Regions from separate parts of the Streptomyces sp. NPDC029169 genome, predicted to be linked through region 1. Evidence: predicted binding sites of a transcription regulator. Region 1 holds the regulator's gene; the other holds the start of a gene.

Evidence for each region. The regulator HrcA, encoded in region 1, represses chaperone genes, less so after heat shock. The targets are predictions, from matches to a motif close to TTNGCACTCNGNNNNNCNGAGTGCNAA.
Region 2: a site for HrcA is predicted at 3,647-3,673, ahead of groL (chaperonin GroEL). Genes of this name have one in related genera too.

Annotation. Positions count from the first base shown of each region.
Region 1 covers NZ_JBVHXA010000005.1:327,695-334,163, forward strand. Annotated here, with positions in the region: gene ACZ4VI_RS12860 (nitronate monooxygenase) at 1-20, opposite strand, end outside; gene dnaJ (molecular chaperone DnaJ) at 227-1,366, opposite strand; gene hrcA (heat-inducible transcriptional repressor HrcA) at 1,367-2,386, opposite strand; gene ACZ4VI_RS12875 (MBL fold metallo-hydrolase) at 2,538-3,260, shown strand; gene ACZ4VI_RS12880 (DUF3097 domain-containing protein) at 3,271-4,071, shown strand; gene hemW (radical SAM family heme chaperone HemW) at 4,098-5,330, opposite strand; gene ACZ4VI_RS12890 (AMP-dependent synthetase/ligase) at 5,400-6,469, opposite strand, start outside.
Region 2 covers NZ_JBVHXA010000002.1:455,107-461,575, forward strand. Annotated here, with positions in the region: gene ACZ4VI_RS05875 (FG-GAP-like repeat-containing protein) at 1-498, opposite strand, end outside; gene ACZ4VI_RS05880 (GNAT family N-acetyltransferase) at 721-1,272, opposite strand; gene ACZ4VI_RS05885 (SRPBCC family protein) at 1,269-1,745, opposite strand; gene groL (chaperonin GroEL) at 1,890-3,518, opposite strand; gene ACZ4VI_RS05895 (cold-shock protein) at 3,842-4,045, opposite strand; gene ACZ4VI_RS05900 (MoaD/ThiS family protein) at 4,464-4,742, opposite strand; gene thrC (threonine synthase) at 4,755-6,074, opposite strand; SAM riboswitch class I at 6,068-6,220, opposite strand; gene ACZ4VI_RS05910 (glucosyl-3-phosphoglycerate synthase) at 6,341-6,469, shown strand, end outside.

The sequences.
Region 1 (6,469 bases):
CCGTTCAGAGCGGTGGACATGCAGGCATCGTGTCATACGGGAAGGGCGGCACCCGCTCCCAGCGGATGCCGCCCTTCCAGGCACAACGTCGGCCTACTGGCCGGGGAACACGCCCGTCGGCCTACCGGCCGTTGAAGGCGTCCTTCAGCCGCGAGAACAGCCCCTGCTGCCCCGGCTGACTGTGCCAACCCGGGGGCCAACCCCCGGACCCCCGGCAGTCATGCGCCTACCGGCCGTTGAACGCGTCCTTCAAGCGCGAGAACAGCCCCTGCTGCCCCGGCTGGAACTGACCGGTCGGCCGCTCCTCGCCGCGCAGCTTCGCCAGTTCGCGCAGGAGCCGCTCCTGCTCGGCGTCGAGCTTCGACGGCGTCGTCACCTCGACGTGCACGATCAGGTCGCCGCGCCCGCCGCCGCGCAGGTGCGTGATGCCGCGCCCGTGCAGCGGGATCGACTGGCCGGACTGCGTGCCCGGGCGGATGTCGACCTCCTCGAGCCCGTCGAGCGTCTGCAGCGGCACCTTCGTGCCGAGCGCGCCCGCCGTCATCGGGATGGTGACCGTGCAGTGCAGGTCGTCGCCCCGCCGCTGGAAGACCTCGTGCGGGACCTCGTGGATCTCGACGTACAGGTCGCCGGCCGGGCCGCCGCCCGGGCCGACCTCGCCCTCGCCCGCGAGCTGGATGCGCGTCCCGTTGTCCACACCGGCCGGGATCTTGACCGTGAGCGTACGACGGGACCGGACCCGGCCGTCGCCCGCGCACTCGGGGCACGGGGTCGGGACGACGGTGCCGAAGCCCTGGCACTGGGGGCAGGGGCGGGAGGTCATGACCTGGCCCAGGAAGGACCGCGTGACCTGCGAAACCTCACCGCGACCGCGGCACATGTCACAGGTCTGCGCGGAGGTGCCGGGCGCGGCGCCCTCACCCGAACACGTCGTACAGACGACGGCCGTGTCGACCTGGATGTCCTTGGTCGTGCCGAAGGCGGCCTCGTTGAGGTCGATGTCCAGCCGGATCATCGCGTCCTGGCCGCGCCGGGTGCGCGAGCGCGGCCCGCGCTGCGACGCCGTACCGAAGAACGCGTCCATGATGTCCGAGAAGTTCCCGAAGCCGCCCGCGCCGAAGCCGCCGGCCCCGCCGCCACCGCCCGAGGCGGACAGCGGGTCGCCGCCGAGGTCGTAGACCTGCTTCTTCTGCGGGTCCGACAACACCTCGTACGCGGCGTTGATCTCCTTGAACCGCTCCTGCGTCTTCGGATCGGGATTCACATCCGGGTGCAGCTCGCGCGCGAGCCGCCGGAATGCCTTCTTGATCTCGTCCTGGGACGCGTCGCGGCGCACGCCAAGCGTGGCGTAGTAGTCCGTGGCCACTTACGACTCCGCCAGGATCTGTCCGACGTAACGTGCCACTGCGCGTACCGCTCCCATCGTTCCGGGGTAGTCCATGCGGGTCGGTCCGACCACGCCGAGTTTGGCGACTGCCTCGTCGCCCGAACCGTAGCCGACCGCGACGACGGACGTGGAGGTGAGCCCTTCGTGGGCGTTCTCGTGCCCGATCCGTACGGTCATGCCCGAGTCCTTGGCCTCGCCGAGCAGCTTGAGGAGCACGACCTGCTCCTCGAGCGCCTCAAGCACAGGCCGGATCGTGAGGGGGAAGTCATGGCCGAAGCGGGTGAGATTGGCGGTGCCGCCGATCATCAGCCGCTCCTCGTGCTCCTCCACCAGGGTTTCGAGCAGGGTCGCGAGCACCGTCGAGACCGTGCCGCGGTCCTCGGTCTCCTCGAACGACTCCGGAAGATCCTGCACCAGCTGCGGCACGTCCGCGAAACGGCGGCCGACCACGCGGCTGTTGAGCCGGGCCCGCAGGTCCGCAAGGGAGGTCTCGCCGAACGGCGCCGGGCAGTCGATCACGCGCTGCTCGACCCGGCCGGTGTCCGTGATCAGCACGAGCATCAGGCGGGCGGGGGCCAGCGCGAGCAGCTCCACGTGCCGGACCGTCGAGCGGGTCAGCGACGGGTACTGGACGACGGCGACCTGCCGGGTCAGCTGCGCGAGCAGCCGGACCGTGCGCCCGACGACGTCGTCGAGGTCGACGGCTCCGTCGAGGAAGTTGTGGATCGCGCGCCGCTCCGGCGTCGACAGCGGCTTGACGCCGGCGAGCCGGTCGACGAACAGGCGGTAGCCCTTGTCCGTCGGGATGCGGCCGGCGCTGGTGTGGGGCTGGGCGATGTAGCCCTCGTCCTCCAGGACGGCCATGTCGTTGCGCACGGTGGCGGGCGAGACGCCGAGCTTGTGGCGCTCCGTGAGCGCCTTGGAGCCGACCGGCTCCTCCGTCCCGACATAGTCCTGGACGATGGCGCGCAGCACCTCGAGCCTGCGTTCGCTGAGCATCGCGCCCACCTCCAGCTGTCGTATCGGGTTGCTTCGGTTGCTCCCCTTTTGGCACTCGCCCTGTCCGAGTGCCAGGAATCCCCCGGCCAGTGTACGGCGGCGGGCATCGCTCCTGGCAAGGAGGCGGGGTGGTAGCCGCTAGCGTCGCGGTATGGATGTCACTTGGGAAGAGTTCGGCTGGGAGCGGCTCGCGGACGGGGTGGGGCGGCGTCGGCTGCCGGGCTGGGACGCCACGGTGGGCCTGGTGCTGGGCGAGAAGGCGGTGCTGCTGTACGACACGGGCTCCACGCTCCGGGAGGGCGCGGAGCTGCGGGATCAGGTCGAGGCGCTGACGGGCGGCCGGAGCGTGACGCACATCGCACTGAGCCACCCGCACTTCGATCATGTGCTGGGGACGGCGGCGTTCGAGGGCGCGGAGGTGTACGGGGCGGTGGGCGTCGACGCGCTGATGCGCCGGGAGGCGAGCTCGCTGATGGCGGACGCGGTACGGCACGGGGTCGACGCGTTCGCGGCGGCGGAGGCGGCCGACGCACTGGTGGCACCGCAGCACATGGTCTCCGGGGAGTGGACGCTGGACCTGGGCGGCCGGCAGGTGCTCCTTGCGAACGTGGGCCCGGGGCACACGGCGCACGATCTGGCGCTGCTGGTGCCGGGTGCGACCGAGGTGGTCTTCTGCGGGGACCTGGTGGAGGAGTCGGGCGAGCCGCAGGCGGGGCGGGACGCGATGCCGTCACGCTGGCCGGACGCGCTGGACCGCCTCGTCGGTCTGGGCGGGGAGGAGGCGGTGTACGTGCCGGGTCACGGGGCGGTCGTGGACGTCGCGTTCGTACGACGTCAACGGGATGAACTGGCACGCCGCTTCTCCGTCGCATAACGTCCCCCAAATGCGCAGCTACAACCCGGACCTGACGCCCCCGTGGAAGCGATCCGCCCCCGTGCCGGAGGTGCCGGCGGAGGTGGACCTCGTGGTGGAGGAGGTCTCGACGGGCTTCTGCGGGGCGGTGATCCGCTGCGAGGCGGGCACGGTGACGCTGGAGGACCGCTTCGGCAAGCACCGGGTCTTCCCGCTGGAACCGAGGGGCTTCCTGCTGGAGGGCCGTGTGGTCACCCTGACCCGCCCGGTGGCCGGCCCCGCGCGGTCGCATCGCACGGCCTCGGGCTCGATCGCGGTCCCCGGCGCGCGGGCGAGGGTGGCGCGGGCGGGCCGGATCTACGTGGAGGGGCGGCACGACGCGGAGCTGGTGGAGCGGGTCTGGGGCGACGACCTGCGGATCGAGGGCGTGGTGGTGGAGTACCTGGAGGGCATCGACGACCTCCCGTCGATCGTCGCGGACTTCGCCCCGGCGGCGGACGCGCGCCTGGGCATCCTGGTCGACCACCTGGTCCCCGGCTCGAAGGAGTCCCGCATCGCGGCGCAGGTCTCGTCCCCGGACGTCCTGATCGTCGGCCACCCGTACATCGACGTCTGGGAGGCGGTGAAGCCGTCCTCCGTGGGCATCCCGTCCTGGCCGACGGTCCCCCACGGCCAGGACTGGAAAACGGGCGTCTGCCGCGCCCTGGGCTGGCCGGAGAACACGGGAGCGGCCTGGCACCACATCCTGTCGAAGGTCCACACCTACAAGGACCTGGAACCGGCCCTGCTGGGCCGCGTGGAAGAACTGATCGACTTCGTGACGGCACCGTAGGGGGCCCTTGCACGAGGCCCTGCCCCTTAGTCCACCAGGTCCCTGACGACCGCGTCCGCGAGCAGGCGACCCCGCAGGGTCAGGACCGCGCGCCCCGCCTCGTACGGCCCGGCCGCGAGGAGTCCATCGTCCAGGGCCCTCCGGGACGCGGCAAGCCCCGCGGCCTTGAGCAGCCCCAGCTCGACGCCCTCCCGGAGCCGTAGCTCCAGGAGCACACGCTCCACGCGCCGGTCCTCCGCCGAGAGAACCTCCCTCCCCGCGCCCGGGGACCTGCCGGAGGAGAGCGCCGCCGCGTACGCCCCCGGATGCTTCACGTTCCACCACCGCACACCCCCCACGTGCGAATGAGCCCCCGGCCCCGCGCCCCACCAGTCCGCGCCGCGCCAGTACAGCTCGTTGTGCAGGCACCGCCCCGCCTCGGACGTGGCCCAGTTCGACACCTCGTACCACTCGAAGCCGGCCTCCGCGAAGATGGAGTCCGCTATCAGGTACCGGTCGGCGTGCACGTCGTCGTCCGTCATCGGCACCTCCCCGCGCCGGATCCGCCGCGCCAGCTGCGTGCCCTCCTCCACGATCAGCGCGTACGCGCTGACATGGTCCGGGCCCGCCCCGATCGCCGCCTCCAGCGACGCCCGCCAGTCGTCGTCCGACTCCCCGGGCGTCCCGTAGATGAGGTCGAGGTTGACGTGCTCGAAGCCCGCCGCCCGCGCCTCCGCGACGCACGCCTCGGGCCGCCCGGGGGTGTGCGTCCGGTCGAGGACCTTCAGGACGTGCTGCCGGGCGCTCTGCATGCCGAACGACACCCGGTTGAAGCCACCCGCCCTCAGCTCCTCCAGGTACGCCGGATCCACCGACTCCGGATTCGCCTCCGTCGTCACCTCGGCGTCGTCCGCGAGCCCGAACTCGTCCCGGATCGCCCCCAGCATCCGTACGAGATCCCCGGCGGCGAGCAGCGTCGGCGTGCCCCCGCCCACGAAGACCGTCCGCACCGGCCGCGGGTCGTCGCCGAGCACCTTCCGGGCGAGGCGTATCTCCTCGACGACCTGCCCGGCGTAGTTGTCGCGGGAGGCGAGGACGCCTCCGGCACCGCGCAGCTCGCTCGCGGTGTACGTGTTGAAGTCGCAGTAGCCGCACCGCGTGGCGCAGTACGGCACGTGCAGATAGAACCCGAGCGGTCGCTCCCCGGCCCCTTCCAGGGCGTGCGCAGGCAGCGCCCCGTCCTCGGGCATGGGCTCACCATCGGGCAGTACGGAAGGCATGAGCCCATTGTCCCGTACTGCCCGAGGTAAGCCGTCCGACCTGTGGATAACTTGGTGGAGGCCCGGCGATCAGGCCTCCCGCGCCCCCGCGTACATCTCCTCGATCAGGTCCTTGTACGTCCGCTCCACCACCGGCCGCTTCATCTTCAGCGACGGCGTCAGCTCACCGTGCTCGACGTCCAGGTCACGCGGCAGCAGCCGGAACTTCTTGATCGTCTGCCAGCGCTGCAGGCCCTCGTTGAGCCGGTCGACGTACCCCTGGACCATCTCCTGGGTCTGGGGGGCGGCGACGACCTCCGCGTACGACTTGCCCGCGAGGCCGTGCTCGGCGGCCCAGCCGAGGATGGCGGGCTCGTCGAGCGCGATGAGCGCGGAGCAGTAGTTCCGGTCGGCGCCGAGGACGACGATGTTGGAGACGAAGGGGCAGACGGCCTTGAAGTGGCCCTCGATCTCGGTCGGCGCGATGTACTTGCCGCCCGAGGTCTTGAACAGGTCCTTCTTGCGGTCGGTGATCCGCAGGTAGCCGTCGGCGGACAGTTCGCCGATGTCACCGGTGTGGAACCAGCCGTCCGGCTCCAGGACCTCGGCCGTCTTCTCGGGCAGGCCGTGGTAGCCCTCCATGATGCCGGGGCCGCGCAGCAGGATCTCGCCGTCGTCGGCGATGCGGACCTCGCAGCCGGGCAGCGGCTTGCCGACCGTGCCGGTGCGGTAGGCCTCGCCCGGGTTGACGAAGGAGGCGGCGCTGGACTCGGTGAGGCCGTAGCCCTCCAGGATGTGGATGCCCGCGCCGGAGAAGAAGTAGCCGATCTCGGGCGCCAGCGCGACGGAGCCGGACACGGCGGCGCGCAGCCGGCCGCCGAACGCCTCGCGGAGCTTCTTGTAGACCAGCGCGTCGGCGACCTTGTGCTTGGCCGTGAGGCCGAAGGGCGCGGAGGCGGTGCCGGTGCGGCGGAAGTTGTCCTGGGTGACCTTGGCGTACTCGCGGGCCACGCCCGCCGCCCACTGGAAGATCTTGTACTTGGCGGGTCCGCCCTCGCGTGCCTTGGCGGCGACGCCGTTGTAGACCTTCTCGAAGATGCGGGGCACGGCGGCCATGTACGTCGGCTGGACCACCGGCAGGTTCACGATGATCTTGTCGA
Region 2 (6,469 bases), on a different contig from region 1:
GGATCGCGTGTCGAGGACGTGCAGCGACCTGGTGCCCGCCGTGTTGCCCGCGGCCAGGACGTTCCAGCCGAACACGCCGACGGGGTCGTGGCCCTGGGGCAGGGTCACGACCCCGGACTCCCCGGTCACCATGTTCCTGAGCGTGAAGACGCGAGTGTTCTCGTCATAGCGGGCGACGACATCGGAGCCGGTGCCGTACATGTAGGACCAGCCGAACCACTCGTTGCCCGGGTCGACCGTGACCGGCTTCTCGGCACCGCCGTACGTCCGCCAGGTGGCACCGAGTCCCCGCTCGCTGTGCAGATACCCGTGCGGGCCCGCACTCAGCACGCTGTTCCACACCGGAACGGCGCTCGTGGCGCCGGGTATGACCACCTCTGCCCCCGCATCCGTGGCCGTCGCCGCGTGCGCCGGCGGCGCGACCGGGCCGAAGACCGCCCCGGACACACCCAGGACAGCGGCGGCAAGCAGGCTGCTCAGGGGTCTCTTGCGGTACACGAATCTCCTCGGGTCGTCGTCCTCGTCCCGGGAGAGAGATCGCAGGCGCTTACGGCGGCAGGCAGGAGCACGCACCCATGGGTGCGCGTTCGATCTGCGACGATGCGCCGGATTGGGCGTCGGGAAGACGACGGCCCCAGTGCCCCCCACTGCCGGTAGCCCGGATCGTACAAGGCCGTTGATCGCCCCGTACACCTGGATACGTGTGTCAGACGGGCGAGATCAAGGGCTGCCGCCACCTCCCCGCACCCGCCCGTACATCACCATGTCCACCCGCTCCCCGCCCACCTCCTGCCACGACCGCAGCAGGCCCTCCCGTACGAAACCCGCCCGTTCCGCCGTCTTCGCCGAGGCTTCGTTCCAGGGTTCGACGAGCAACTGGAGGCGGGGGATGCCCAGTTCGCCCATGGCCCAGGCGCTCACCGCCGTCAGTGCGGCCGCTGCCGCGCCCTCGCCTCGGCAGGAGGGGGCGACCCAGTAGCCGAGGGACGCGCGGCCCTCCTCCAGGTCGCGGAGCCAGAGGCCGATCATGCCCGCCGGGCGGTCGTCGCGGCGGCGGACGATGACGAAGGGGTAGCCGGCGCCCGACTCCGAGCGGCTCCACTGGCGGCGGATGTACGCCTCGCCCTGCGACTCCGAGTACACCGACGGGACCGTGTTCGTCAGCGGGATGTACGGGTCCGTCGACGCCTCCTCCACGAGCGGCAGGTCCGCCCGCTCCCACGCGCGCAGCTCGTACGCCCCCGCCTCCAGCCGCGGCACGACCAGGCTCACGTCGTCTCCATCGTCTCCAGATAGGCCGCCAGACGGTCGTACTCCTCCTTGACCCCCGCCTCCATCCCCGTCGCCAGCGCCTGGTCGCGCAGCTCCGTCGACGGCCAGAGCGATGTACTTGTCAGCGCCGTGCCGCCGTCCGGGGTGTCGTCGAAGGTGAGGGTGACGTGGACCGGCGGGCCCGGCATGAGTTCGAAGACCTCGGTGTAGACGAGGCGCTCGTTCGGGACGATCTCCTCGTACGTGCCCGAGAAGACGATCTCCCGGCCGTCGGGGGCCTTCTGGCCCCAGCGCCACGTGCCGCCGACCCTGAGGTCGATGTCGGAGAACACCGTGGGCATGGCGGCCACGCCGTACCACTGGCGTACGTGCTCGGGCTTGGTCCACGCCTCCCAGACGCGGGCCGGCGGGGCGTCGAAGGTCCGGGTGATGACCAGCTCGCGGTCGGACGGTGTCGTCAGCAGCGTGATCATGGATCGCTCCCGCCGGTGAGGGGTCCTCCCACCAGCATCACCCCGAACGCCCGAGGGCGGCACCCCCAGCAGGGAGTGCCGCCCTCAGTCGCGTAGAGCGTCGCGTACTGCGTCGCGTACAGCGAAGAACTACCGAGCCGAGGCTCAGAAGTCCATGTCACCGCCCGGCATGCCGCCGCCGGCCGCCGCGGCGGCCTTCTCCGGCTTGTCGGCGATGACGGCCTCGGTGGTCAGGAACAGCGCGGCGATGGAGGCCGCGTTCTGCAGGGCAGAGCGCGTCACCTTCGCCGGGTCGATGATGCCCTCGGCGATGAGGTCCACGTACTCGTTGGTCGCGGCGTTCAGGCCGTGGCCGACGGGCAGGTTGCGGACCTTCTCCGCCACGACGCCGCCCTCGAGGCCGGCGTTGACGGCGATCTGCTTCAGCGGGGCCTCGAGCGCCAGCTTGACGATGTTGGCACCGGTGGCCTCGTCGCCCGTCAGGTCCGCCTCGAGCTTCTCGAAGACGTTGGAGGCCTGGAGCAGGGCCACGCCACCACCGGCGACGATGCCCTCCTCGACGGCCGCCTTCGCGTTGCGAACGGCGTCCTCGATGCGGTGCTTGCGCTCCTTGAGCTCGACCTCGGTCGCGGCACCGGCCTTGATGACCGCAACACCGCCGGCGAGCTTCGCCAGGCGCTCCTGCAGCTTCTCGCGGTCGTAGTCGCTGTCCGAGTTCTCGATCTCGGCGCGGATCTGGTTGACGCGACCGGCGACCTGGTCGCTGTCACCGGCACCGTCGACGATCGTGGTCTCGTCCTTGGTGATGACGACCTTGCGGGCGCGGCCCAGCAGGTCCAGGCCGGCGTTCTCGAGCTTGAGGCCGACCTCCTCGGAGATGACCGTGCCGCCCGTGAGGATGGCGATGTCGTTCAGCATGGCCTTGCGGCGGTCGCCGAAGCCCGGGGCCTTGACCGCGACGGACTTGAAGGTGCCGCGGATCTTGTTGACGACCAGGGTCGACAGGGCCTCGCCCTCGACGTCCTCGGCGATGATCAGCAGCGGCTTGCCCGACTGCATGACCTTCTCCAGGAGCGGAAGCAGGTCCTTCACGGAGGAGATCTTGGAGTTGACGATCAGGATGTACGGGTCGTCCAGGGACGCCTCCATACGCTCCATGTCGGTGGCGAAGTACGCCGAGATGTAGCCCTTGTCGAAGCGCATACCCTCGGTGAGCTCCAGCTCCAGACCGAAGGTCTGGGACTCCTCGACGGTGATGACGCCTTCCTTGCCGACCTTGTCCATCGCCTCGGCGATGAGCTCGCCGATCTGGGTGTCGGCGGCGGAGATGGAGGCCGTGGAAGCGATCTGCTCCTTGGTCTCGACATCCTTCGCCTGCTCGAGCAGGGCGCCGGAGACGGCCTCGACGGCCTTCTCGATGCCGCGCTTGAGGGCCATCGGGTTGGCGCCGGCCGCCACGTTGCGCAGGCCCTCGCGGACGAGCGCCTGGGCGAGGACGGTCGCGGTGGTCGTACCGTCACCGGCGACGTCGTCCGTCTTCTTGGCGACTTCCTTGACCAGCTCGGCGCCGATCTTCTCGTACGGGTCCTCGAGCTCGATCTCCTTGGCGATGGACACACCATCGTTGGTGATCGTGGGGGCGCCCCACTTCTTCTCGAGGACGACGTTCCGGCCCTTGGGGCCAAGGGTGACCTTGACGGCGTCGGCGAGCTGGTTCATCCCGCGCTCGAGACCGCGCCGTGCCTCCTCGTCGAACGCGATGATCTTGGCCATGTGAAGTGGTCCTCCCGGACATGGGGTGGATAACGCTCCAGGACCGCGCCGACGCCCGCGACGGACGGCCTGCGCACCCGGCGGTTCCTTGCCCCACCTGGCCGCGGACCTCGTCTGCCCGATCCTCGTAAGCACTCTCACCTGCAGAGTGCTAACGCAATGATTAGCACTCGACCCATGCGAGTGCAAGCGACTCTCATGGATCGAGAGGGGCCCACGGAAGCACTCCGGACACGCACGAGGGGTCCGCATCCTGGTCAGGATGCGGACCCCTCGGCGATGAGAACGCGTGAGTGCGTACGTGGTGGCCGATCGCGCCGTGCTCAGACGGCGAGCTTGACCATGTCCGCCTGCGGACCCTTCTGGCCCTGCGAGATCTCGAACTCGACCCGCTGACCCTCTTCAAGGGTGCGGTAACCGTCCATCTGGATCGCGCTGTAGTGGACGAATACATCCGCACCACCGTCGACCGCGATGAAGCCGTAGCCCTTCTCCGCGTTGAACCACTTGACGGTGCCCTGAGCCATGCCTAACTCCCCTATTACTGGCCCTTGCGCGGGACCGCACTTCGCGGACCCGGGTCAGACCCTGCGCCGGAACGCGTCGACCGCGGCTGAATGTATCTGCCCAACTGCCCTCTGCAACAGGTCAATCGGACGAGAATTCTGGGCACGCCGTAAAGGAGAATTCAGGAGGATTGACTGAATTCCGGGGCAAGTCGGGCCCGGCAAAGCGTGCAGAAGGTACACAACACTCGAGCACTTTGGCTGCATCTTGTCGGATGCGGACGCATTCTCATATGCGCCTGGCATGAGCAGCGAAGGGAAGCCGGGGGGACTTCCCCAACTCTACCGCGCTCAACCATGCAGAATTGCCCCCTCCGCTTCTTGAAGCGTAGGGGGCAATTCGGTTGCGCCGGGTAAGGCGAAGGCTCTCAGGGGGCGCTCAGCAGCCGCCCGCGACCGCCGGGATGATCGAGACGCCCGCGCCGTCCGGCGTCGCCGTCTCCAGGCCCTGCTCGAAGCGGACGTCGTCGTCGTTGACGTACACGTTCACGAAGCGGCGCAGCTTGCCCTGGTCGTCCAGGACGCGGGCCGCGATGCCCGTGTGGTTCTTCTCCAGGTCGGCGATGACCTCGGAGAGCGTGGCGCCCTCCGCCAGGACCTCGGCCTGGCCGCCCGTGTAGGTGCGCAGGATGGTGGGGATGCGGACCTTGACGCTCATGTCACTTACCTTTCAGTGGGCGAGGCCGGCGTCGCGGAACGCGTCCAGGCTCGGGGGGATCGTGGCGGTCGCCTGCGAGGTGTCGGCCACCGCGTCCAGCGTCTTGAGGCCGTCGCCCGTGTTGAGCACGACCGTCGTGAGGGTCGGGTCGATGAGGCCGGCCTCGACCAGCTTCTTCGTCACGCCGACCGTCACCCCGCCCGCCGTCTCGGCGAAGATGCCCTCCGTGCGGGCCAGGATCTTGATCGCCTCGACGACCTGCTCGTCGTCGACGTCCTCCACCGCGCCGCCCGTGCGGCGCGCGATGTCGAGGACGTAGGGGCCGTCGGCCGGGTTGCCGATGGCGAGCGACTTGGCGATGGTGTTCGGCTTCTGGGGCCGTACGACGTCGTGACCGGCCTTGAAGGCCGCCGACACCGGCGAGCAGCCCTCGGCCTGGGCGCCGAAGATCTTGTACGGCTTGTCCTCGACCAGGCCGAGCTTGATGAGCTCCTGCAGACCCTTGTCGATCTTGGTGAGCTGCGAGCCGGAGGCGATCGGGATGACCAGCTGATCCGGGATCACCCAGCCCAGCTGCTCGCAGATCTCGTACGCGAGCGTCTTGGAGCCCTCGCCGTAGTACGGGCGCAGGTTGACGTTGACGAAGCCCCAGCCCTCGCCCAGCGGGTCGCCGATGAGCTCGGAGCAGAAGCGGTTGACGTCGTCGTAGTTGCCCTCGATGCCGACGAGGTCACCGCCGTAGACCGCGGCCATGACGACCTTGCCCTGCTCCAGGTCGTGCGGGATGAACACGCAGGAGCGGAAGCCGGCGCGGGCGGCCGCGGCGCCGACGGCGCCGGCCAGGTTGCCGGTGGAGGAGCAGGAGAGGGTGGTGAAGCCGAAGGCGCGGGCGGCCTCCAGGGCCTGGGCGACGACGCGGTCCTTGAAGGAGTGCGTCGGGTTGCCGGAGTCGTCCTTGACGAAGAGCTTGCCGGGCTCGACGCCCAGCTCGCGGGCGAGGTTGTCGGCCTGGACGAGCTTGGTCCAGCCGGGGTTCAGGTTCGGCTTCTCGGCGACGTCGGCCGGGACGGGCAGCAGCGGGGCGTAGCGCCAGATGTTGGCGGGACCGGCCTCGATCTGCTTGCGCAGCGCCTCGGGGTCGCCGAGCGGGAGGTCGTAGGCGACTTCGAGCGGGCCGAAACACAGCTCGCACGCGAAGATGGGACCGAGAGAGAACTTCTCACCGCATTCACGACAGGAAAGTCCGGAAGCCGGACCGAGGTCGACCGTCGGAGCGTCGGTGGCGGGGGAAACAGTCTGTACAGCCATGGAGGCGAGGCCCTTTCTCCTCATCTTTCCCATGACGAATGTCGCCATGAGACGGATTTGGCACCTTCCCTAGCCGGGAGCCTCGCTGCCGCGTGTGTCGCGGACGAGAACCGACTGGAGGGTTGCCGGGGCTTCAACGGGCCGTTTCCCTCTGCCCCTCTGGATGAGCGGTATTCGGTTGTAGGACGCGGGCGGCACCCCGACATGCATCGGGCATCCGCGTTGTTCAAGACTGTAACCGAAGGCATGGACGGTTGAGATGGCCGTCCGAACCGCGAGATGGAGATCACGTGCTGGAGGAAGTGGAGCGCTGGCTGGCCCGGCGGTCCTGGTCCGTGGCGGACCGTTCGCTCGACCGCATCCTGGCGGCGAAGCACGGGACGACGGTCAGTGTCGTCCTGCCGGCGCTGAACGAGGAG